One region of the Bradyrhizobium sp. ma5 genome, then DNA from elsewhere that is predicted to be linked to it. Evidence: predicted binding sites of a transcription regulator. Region 1 holds the regulator's gene; the other holds the start of a gene.
What was found. Region 1 encodes LexA, which represses DNA repair genes until DNA is damaged. Its sites were predicted from a motif close to TGTTCNNNNTGTGTTCNG; they were not measured.
Positions count from the first base shown of each region.

Region 1 (4,414 bases):
ACGCCGAGGCCTACGATCATGTGGTAAAAGCCATCGGCGTGCCGGCGTCGCGGATCCTGTTCTTCGACGATCTGGCCGCCAATATCGACGGCGCGCGGGCGCGCGGCCTTCATGCCATCCACGTGACATCGACGGATGACGTGGCAAGGGCTCTGACCGCACTTGGTATGTAATTAGGAATTGAGGAGCTCTGAGCGTGGCCCTGATGCCGGTTGCCGATGCCCTGTCCGCCGTCCTTGCCGGCGCCGACCCGCTGCCGGAGGAGATGGTCGCGCTCGATGCCGCCTACCATCGCACCCTGGCGCGCGACCTCGCCGCGCGGCGCACCCAGCCGCCGCAGCCGATGTCGGCGATGGACGGCTATGCCGTGCGCGCGGCCGACGCTGGTGATCTGAAGGCCCGGCTCAAGGTGATCGGCGAAGTCGCCGCCGGCCGGCCGTTCGAGCGGACGGTAGGCCCGGGCGAAGCGGTTCGGATCTTCACCGGCGGCGTGGTCCCCCATGGCGCCGACGCCGTCATCATCCAGGAAGACACCGCCGTCGACGGCGACCACATCACGATCACCGAGCTGGCTGCCGCCGGGCGGCACATCCGCCCGGCCGGCGTCGACTTCCGTGAGGGCGACGTGCTGCTCGCCGCCGGCAGCCGCCTCTCCGACCGCGCGCTGTCGCTGGCAGCCGCCATGAACTATCCGGAGCTCGCGGTGCACCGCCGCCCGAAGGTCGCGGTGCTGGCGACCGGCGACGAACTGGTGATGCCGGGCTCGGAGCCCGGTCCCGGCCAGATCGTCTATTCCAACGGTTACGCGCTGCGGGCACTGGCGCGCGCCGAAGGCGCCGACACCGTCGATCTCGGGGTTGCCGCCGACACGGTGGAAGCCACCACCGCCGGCATCCGCCGGGCGCGCGAGACCGGCGCCGACATCCTGATCACGACCGGCGGCGCCTCGGTCGGCGACCACGACCTGGTCAAGCAGTCGCTGGAGGCCGAGGGCGTCAAGATGGCGTTCTGGCGGATCGCGATGCGGCCCGGCAAACCGATGATGCATGGCCGGTTAGGGGCGATGCGAGTGATCGGCCTGCCCGGCAATCCGGTGTCCTCCTATGTCTGTGCCTTCCTGTTTCTGGTGCCGTTGATTCGGGCGCTGAGCGGCCAAAAGACTGTCCATCATGCCCGCGCCAGCGCATTGCTCGGCCGCGACCTCGCCGCCAACGACCAGCGCGAGGACTATCTGCGCGCACGCCTCGAGGCGCGCGACGACGGCACGCTGATCGCAACGCCTGTCATGCAGCAGGACTCGTCCCTGCTCGGGAATCTCGCTGCGGCACGGGCACTTCTCGTGCGTCCGCCGTTTGCGCCTGCCGCCGGCAAAGGCAGCGAATGCGAGATCCTGACACTGCCCGAGTGACGGCGCAGACGGCATCGCTTGAGCGCTTGCCCGTTACGTTCACCGGAAATTAAGTGGTTGCGGAACACATATCGAACATATAGTGTCCGTTCATGATTTGTTTCGAGTACTGGTGTCTACAAACGGGAGACCATCCAGGAAGCGCTTGTACCGAGCACCGCGCTCCTGAGGTCAGGCCCCGCCTGCAGGCCCACCTGAAGAGTCTCGGAATCGAACGACGCTACCAACCGGGGGAATACTCGAGATGCTCACGCGCAAACAGTACGAACTACTGCGTTTCATCAATGAACGTCTGAAGGAGGCCGGCGTACCGCCCTCGTTCGACGAGATGAAGGATGCGCTCGATCTGCGCTCGAAGTCCGGAATCCACCGCCTGATCACTGCGCTTGAGGAGCGCGGCTTCATTCGCCGCCTGCCCAACCGCGCCCGCGCCATCGAGGTCATCAAGCTGCCCGAGCTCTCGGCCGGCAGCGGCAACGGCCGCCGCGGCTTTACCCCGAGCGTCATCGAAGGCACCCTTGGCAAGCGCAGCAGCTCGCCGCCGATCGCCGAGGACGACGGCAACCGTCCGGTCGCGGTCCCGGTGATGGGCCGGATCGCCGCCGGTACGCCGATCGAGGCGCTGCAGACCCGCAGCCACACCATCAGCGTGCCGCCCGACATGCTCGGCGCCGGTGAGCACTATGCGCTGGAAGTGCGCGGCGACTCGATGGTCGATGCCGGCATCCTCGACGGCGACATGGCGCTGATCCAGCGCAACGACGTCGCCAACACCGGCGACATCGTGGTGGCGCTGATCGACGAGGAGGAAGCCACCCTGAAGCGCTTCCGCCGCCGCGGTGCATCGATCGCGCTGGAGCCGGCCAATACCGCCTATGAAGTGCGCATCCTGCCGCCGAACCGGGTCCGCATCCAGGGCAAGCTGATCGGCCTCTATCGCAAATACTGATGGCGGCAGGGAACGAGCAACACATCGGATCGTTCCTTGAAAGATAGCGTAACGTGCGGCCTGCCCGATGCGCTCCGATACCTCTCACGCAGCGTCGCGTGTTTGTGATCGGGGCGTTTCGTCGAGCAGTCGTACAATCGCCTAGAAACGAGGAGACACTCGTTCGCTATCGTCCACTCTGGTAGAGGCCCTATGCCTCAAGGAGAGGCACGGGTCGCTACCTCGAATAGAGGAGCCATCCGATGTGTGACTATAGTCTGCACGCCGTGGCGTCGCGCCCCGCCATTGTTGGAGAGACGCTGATCACCACGACTTTCCGCGGCACGTCGACCCGCGGCTTTGCTTCGGAGAACGATCCGACTGTCGCGGTCTGCATGCTGCCGGGCACCGAGCTCGCTTTCGCCGAGAACGTTCGCTACGACAGCCGCTGGATCTGGACCAAGACGATGAATTTCCGCGTCGGCGTGTTCAACGAGGTTGAGCCCGACGTTCCCGATCGCCATCATGACGCGGTCGAATTCCCCGACGGCAGCCATGTGCTGGTGACCCAGCTGGTCGAGGGACAACGCGTCAGCGTGCTGCAATTGCCGGCGCTGCATCCGCCGGTCGAGCAGAAGCCGAAGGTTGTGGAGCGGCGGCCCTCCGCATTTGCGTCGCTGTTTTTGGGTTGAACGCATCGTCGCCGCGGAATGAGTAATCCGGCGGCGAAGGACCTAACCGATTTCGAGCGACCCCGGACGCCGGGCTCCGGGGCGCAGCAGGAGAATTGCGTCGGCGCGCGCCTTGGCGCATCATTGGGTACGGAGGACGTGCACTCACGGAAACCTGCTCAGTGGTCGACAAGGTCACATGGCAAAAGGCTGGACGCGTCACGGAGCCGGGCCGCTACATGTTCCGGTTCGGCTGGCTGACGGTGACGGCTGACGACCTGAAGGTCTGGGAGCAATTCCCGGAGGCTTCCTTCACCCTCGTCAAGAAGCCCGACGCCGGCCCCGACTCCGACGAATTCCATCTCGGCCTGTTCGAGCTGCCGACCGGCCCCTCACCCGACAATGGCTAATCCTGGGCGGCTAGTCTTCGCCCTGCAAATCGGTCTCGGCCGGTGTCGCATCGACGGCGGGCCGCGGCGCGCTGGCAGGTGTGCGCAGCGTGGTCTCGCTCTCGCCATCGCCGGGAACCGCCGGTGACCACGGCCGGTCGATCCCGCCGGGCTTGACCGCGTCGATGGCGTAGCCGTCCCTGATGCGCCGCAGCACCAGCGCGCCGTGGCGCCGCAACCGCTCGGCATCGATCACCGAGGCCGCGCAATCCTTCGGCGCCGGTCGCGCGCTCACGATCAGCGCCGCACGCTCGCAGTCGTCGGCCAGAGCCTCGGGCCGGCTCGCCAGCGCGACGAAGGCGCCACCGGGACCCTGCGTCACGCAGCCGCTCGGATCGCAGGAGACGCCCTGGCCGAGCGAGGCGTCCGTGGCGGTCCGCGCATCGGCATCCGCCACCAGCCACTCCTTGACCAGGAAGGCGTCTTTCGCGCTGTGCATCAGATGCAGCCGGCCGTCGCCGCCCCGCACCGCGACATTGCGGCCGTCGGCGGAGACCAGAACGTCCGGCTGCGGCACCCGCACCGCCCAGACCGAGGCCACCACCAGCAGCACGGCGCCCGACCAGCGCAGCTGCGAACGCAACAGCCCGAGCAGGATCAGGCCGGCGCTTGCAACGATCATCGGCCCGACCCCGAACGCCGCCATCCGGCCGACCGCGCCCGGGAGCGCCGCGACCCATTGCGTCACCAGGATCATCCAGTCGATGCCGAACCCCATGATCGCCCAGAACACGCCGTCGAAGCCGAACGGCATGGCGAGCAGCCCGAGCAGCCCGGCCGGCATCACGACCGCCGACACCACCGGCATCGCCGCGAGGTTCGCCAGCAGCCCGTAGGGCGTCACGCGATGGAAATGGAACGCGGCGTAAGGCGTCGTCGCGAGCCCTGCGACCAGCGAGGCCAGCATCAGCATCGTGAGCTCACGCCCGCCCCACAGTGCAACCCGCGCGGTCGCGGA
Region 1 is NZ_CP170156.1:4,833,315-4,837,728, forward strand. It holds gene ACE103_RS22390 (HAD family hydrolase) at 1-173, shown strand, start outside; gene glp (gephyrin-like molybdotransferase Glp) at 197-1,408, shown strand; gene lexA (transcriptional repressor LexA) at 1,653-2,357, shown strand; gene ACE103_RS22405 (hypothetical protein) at 2,600-3,028, shown strand; gene ACE103_RS22410 (hypothetical protein) at 3,190-3,417, shown strand; gene ACE103_RS22415 (ComEC/Rec2 family competence protein) at 3,428-4,414, opposite strand, start outside.

Region 2 (4,414 bases), 3.2 Mb from region 1:
GCTGAGGCGATGGATCTCGTCGATGAACAGCACGTCGCGCTCTTCCAGATTGGTAAGCAGCGCCGCAAGGTCGCCGGCCTTCGCGATCACGGGACCGGAGGTGGCGCGGAAGCCGACACCGAGCTCGCGCGCGACGATCTGCGCCAGCGTGGTCTTGCCGAGGCCCGGAGGCCCGACGAACAGCACGTGATCGAGCGCCTCGCCGCGCTTCTTGGCGGCCTCGATGAAGATCGAGAGATTCTTGCGCGCCTGCGCCTGGCCGACGAACTCCGTCAGCGACTGCGGACGCAGTGCGGTGTCGCCGACATCGTCGGAGCGGCGTTCGGGCGTGACGATGCGCGAGGGCGTGTTCATGTTCGCAGACCAATACAACGCAAGCCACGTCGGTGGTGGTTAGGCTCCCCTCCCCCTTGTGGGGAGGGGTTGGGGAAGGGGGGCCACACGAAGACTGCCGCCGCGGCACCCCCCTCCCTAACCCTCCCCCGCAAGGGGGGAGGGAACGCAGTGACGCGCCCAGCGTGAATGATGCACGATATCGAGCGCAGGTTCACTTCGACAATTCCTTAAGCCCCAGCCGGATCAGCTGCGCGGTCTCGGCGCTCTCGCCGGCGCTGCGCGAGGCGGCGGCGATGGCGGCGGCGGCCTGCGGCTGGCCGTAGCCGAGATTGACCAGCGCGGAGATCGCGTCGGTGACCGGGCGCGGCGCGCGGTTGCTGTCGATCGCGCCGGACAACTGCACCACCGCGGGATCGACATCGGCAAAGCCCGGCGCCTTGTCCTTCAATTCGCTGACGATGCGCTCGGCGACCTTCGGCCCGACCCCCGGTGTCCGCGCCACCGCCGCCTTGTCGCGCAGCGCAATGGCATTGGCGAGATCGGTCGGCGGCAACGTGCTGAGCACCGCGAGCGCGACCTTGGCGCCGACGCCCTGCACGGTCTGCAACAGACGAAACCATTCGCGCTCGAGATCCGAGCGGAAGCCGAACAGCTTGATCTGGTCCTCGCGGACATAGGTCTCGATCGAAAGCACGGCCGCCCCGCCCGGCTGTGGCAGCGCCTGCAACGTGCGGCTCGCGCAATGCACCTGATAACCGACGCCGCCGACATCGAGGATCACGTAATCCTCGCCATAGGAATCGATCAGGCCCTTGAGCTTGCCGATCATAGGTTCGCCACCCTGAGGCGCAGCGCGATGCTCTGGCGGTGATGGGCGTGGGTGATCGCAATCGCGAGCGCATCGGCGGCGTCGGCGGACGGCGGCTCGGCTTTCGGCAGCAGGATCTTGAGCATTACCTGGATCTGGTTCTTCTCGGCATGACCGGCGCCGACCACGGTCTTCTTGACCTGGTTCGGCGCGTATTCGGCGACCGAGATACCGAACATTGCGGGCGCCAGCATGGCGACGCCCCGGGCCTGGCCGAGCTTCAGCGTGGCAACGCCGTCCTTGTTGACGAAGGTCTGCTCGACCGCGGCCTCCGCCGGCCGGTAGTCGCCGAGCACGGCGGCAAGCCCCTCATGGATTGCGAGCAGCCGGCTCGCCAGCGGCAGATCTTCCGGCGGTTCGACCGAACCGCAGCCGATATAGACCAGGCGGTTGCCCTCGGTCTCGATCACGCCCCAGCCGGTGCGGCGGAGACCCGGATCGATACCGATGATGCGGACGGGAGAGCGAATCGGCTGCGATGTCATGGGGAAGTGATACCGCCTAGCCTGCGAGAACGAAACACAAACGGAAGTTCGTCCCCTGCCGCGGTCGCCGTCGGCCCCGCTCATCATCCCGCCCTTGCTCGTCATCCCCCGCGAAAGCGGGGGATCCAGTACCCCGCGGCCTCTCGGATCAGATGACGGTCTCTGGAATACTGGATCGCCCGATCGAGTCGGGCGATGACAGCGGAGTTTGAGACCATCAACGAGGCTGTCAGCCGCCCATCTTCGCGAGCAGCGCGTCGGACACCTCGAAATTGGCGTATACGTTCTGCACGTCGTCGTGCTCGTTGAGCAGGTCCATCAGCTTCAAGAGCTTTTCGCCGGTCTCGTCGTCGACCGCGACGGTGTTCTGCGGCTTCCAGGTCAGCGCCGCCTTGCGCGGCTCGCCGAACTTCGTTTCCAGCGCCTTTGCGACCTCGCGGAAGGTGTCCTGCGAGGCATAGACCTCGTGACCTGCCTCGCTGGAGACCACGTCATCGGCGCCGGCCTCGATCGCGGCATCCAGCATCGCGTCGTCGGAAGCGACCTTGGCGTCGTATTCGATGATGCCGGTGTGGTCGAACATGAAGGCGACCGAGCCGGTTTCGCCGAGATTGCCGCCCGACTTGGTGAAGAAGGAGCGGATGTCGGAGGCGGCGCGGTTGCGGTTGTCGGTCAGCGCCTCGACGATGACAGCGACGCCGCCGGGGCCATAGCCCTCGTAGCGGATCTCGTCATAGTTCTCGCCCTCACCGCCGATCGCCTTCTTGATGGCGCGGTCGATATTGTCCTTGGGCATGTTCTCGGCGCGGGCCGCGACCACAGCGGCGCGCAGCCGCGGGTTCATCGCCGGGTCCGGGGTGCCGAGCTTGGCCGCCACGGTGATTTCGCGGGCCAGCTTGCCGAAAAGCTTCGACTTCTGGGCATCCTGCCGGCCCTTGCGGTGCATGATGTTCTTGAATTGGGAATGGCCGGCCATGCGACGTCTCTTCGAGCGTAGGGTCTGAACAGGGGTGGAAAACGCGGCCTTATAGGCCCCTGGCGGTCAAAATCAAAGGTCGGCAGGGGCCGTCCGGCCCGAGAATACTACCGCAAGCCGGAATATGAGGCACTTGTTAACCATGACTTCATGCCCGGATGCGAGGATCGCCCCATCCCGCCGCAACTTTCCAAGAGCCCCCCATGGCGTTCGGTTTGTTTCGAAAGCAAGAGCCGGCGCCGGCTGCGTCGGCCGCCGCGCAGGTTCCGACCGCGGCTGAAGCCTCGACCGAGACTGATTCGGCCAAGGATTCGTCAAAGGAAATCCTGGAGCTGCTGGAACTCGAGCTCGGGGCGATGATCCGCCAGCTTGAGCGCGCCGCGGGCTCGGTGGCCGACGGCGCCGAGGCGACGGCAGCCAAGCTCGCGACCATCCGCGCCCGCACCGACGCGCTGACCGGCCGCAGCAGCGATGCGCAGAGCACCGCGACGACGTTCTCCGAAGCCGCCGACCGCTTCACCCATTCCGCCGAAGGCATCGGGGCGCAGGTGCGCAGCGCGAGCCAGCTCGCCGACGACGCCGCGGCGGCGGCGCGCGAGGCCACCGCCAATGTCGATCGGCTGCGCGAATCCTCGGCCGCGATCGGCAATGTCGTCAATCTGATCGCGCAGATCGCGCGGCAGACCACGCTGCTGGCGCTCAACTCGACCATTGAAGCGGCGCGCGCCGGCGCGGCCGGCAAGGGCTTTGCGGTGGTCGCCACCGAGGTCAAGGCGCTCGCGGTACAGACCCAGAGCGCGACGGAAGAGATCACCCGCAAGATCGAGGCGTTGCAAAAGGACGCCACCGGATCGGCAGACGCCGTCCACCGCATCTCGCAGGCGATCGAAAAGATCCGTCCGGTATTCGAGAACGTCAACGGCGCCGTCGCCGAGCAGAACCAGATCACCGGCGAGATGGGCCAGAACGCGGCCTCCGCCTCCCACTTCATCGTCTCGGTCGGCACCAGCGCCGGCGAGATCGATTCGGCGACCCAGGAAGCCGCCGCGCATGGCGACAATGTCGCGAAGGCCGGCAAGGCGGTGACCGCGTTCGCCCAGAAGCTGAAGGCGCGCTGCGCGGTGCTGCTGCGCCAGGACGAGCGCGGCGATCCGCGCAAGAACGAGCGCCTGCCCTGCAGCCTCACAATCGAGATCACGACCGCGCGCGGCATCGTCACCGCGCCGGTCTACGAGATCGCGATGGACGGCATCCTGATCGGGGGCCCCGATGCCGAGAAGCTGCCGACCCATGAGACGCTGACCGCGACCTTGCAGGACGTCGGCGCCTGCCGGATCAGGATCGGCGACCGCAGCAAGGCCGGCACGCAAGCGCGCTTCGAGGCCGCGACCGCCGAATTGCGCGAAAAGATCGAAGACCGGATGTGGGCGATCCACGAGGAGAACGCCGAACTCGTCACCCGGGCGATGGAAGCCGGCCGCGCGCTGAGCAGGCTATTCGAGAACGGACTGGCGAGCGGCGCGATCACGATCGCTGACATGTTCGACACCGACTATGTCGAGATCGCAGGCACCAACCCGGTGCAGCACCGCACCAAAATGCTGGATTGGGCGGATCGCGCGCTGCCCGCTCTGCTCGAGGCGTTCCTCGCCAAAGACAAGCGCCTGGCGTTCTGCGCGACGGTCGACCGCAACGGTTATCTGCCGGTCCACAACAAGATCTACTCGCAGCCGCAGCGGCCGGGCGACG
Region 2 is NZ_CP170156.1:8,010,635-8,015,048, forward strand. It holds gene ruvB (Holliday junction branch migration DNA helicase RuvB) at 1-354, opposite strand, end outside; gene ruvA (Holliday junction branch migration protein RuvA) at 548-1,165, opposite strand; gene ruvC (crossover junction endodeoxyribonuclease RuvC) at 1,162-1,689, opposite strand; gene ACE103_RS37825 (YebC/PmpR family DNA-binding transcriptional regulator) at 1,919-2,665, opposite strand; gene ACE103_RS37830 (methyl-accepting chemotaxis protein) at 2,869-4,414, shown strand, end outside.
Region 2: ruvC (crossover junction endodeoxyribonuclease RuvC) is a predicted target of LexA. The motif match lies at 1,720-1,737, and genes of this name have one in related genera.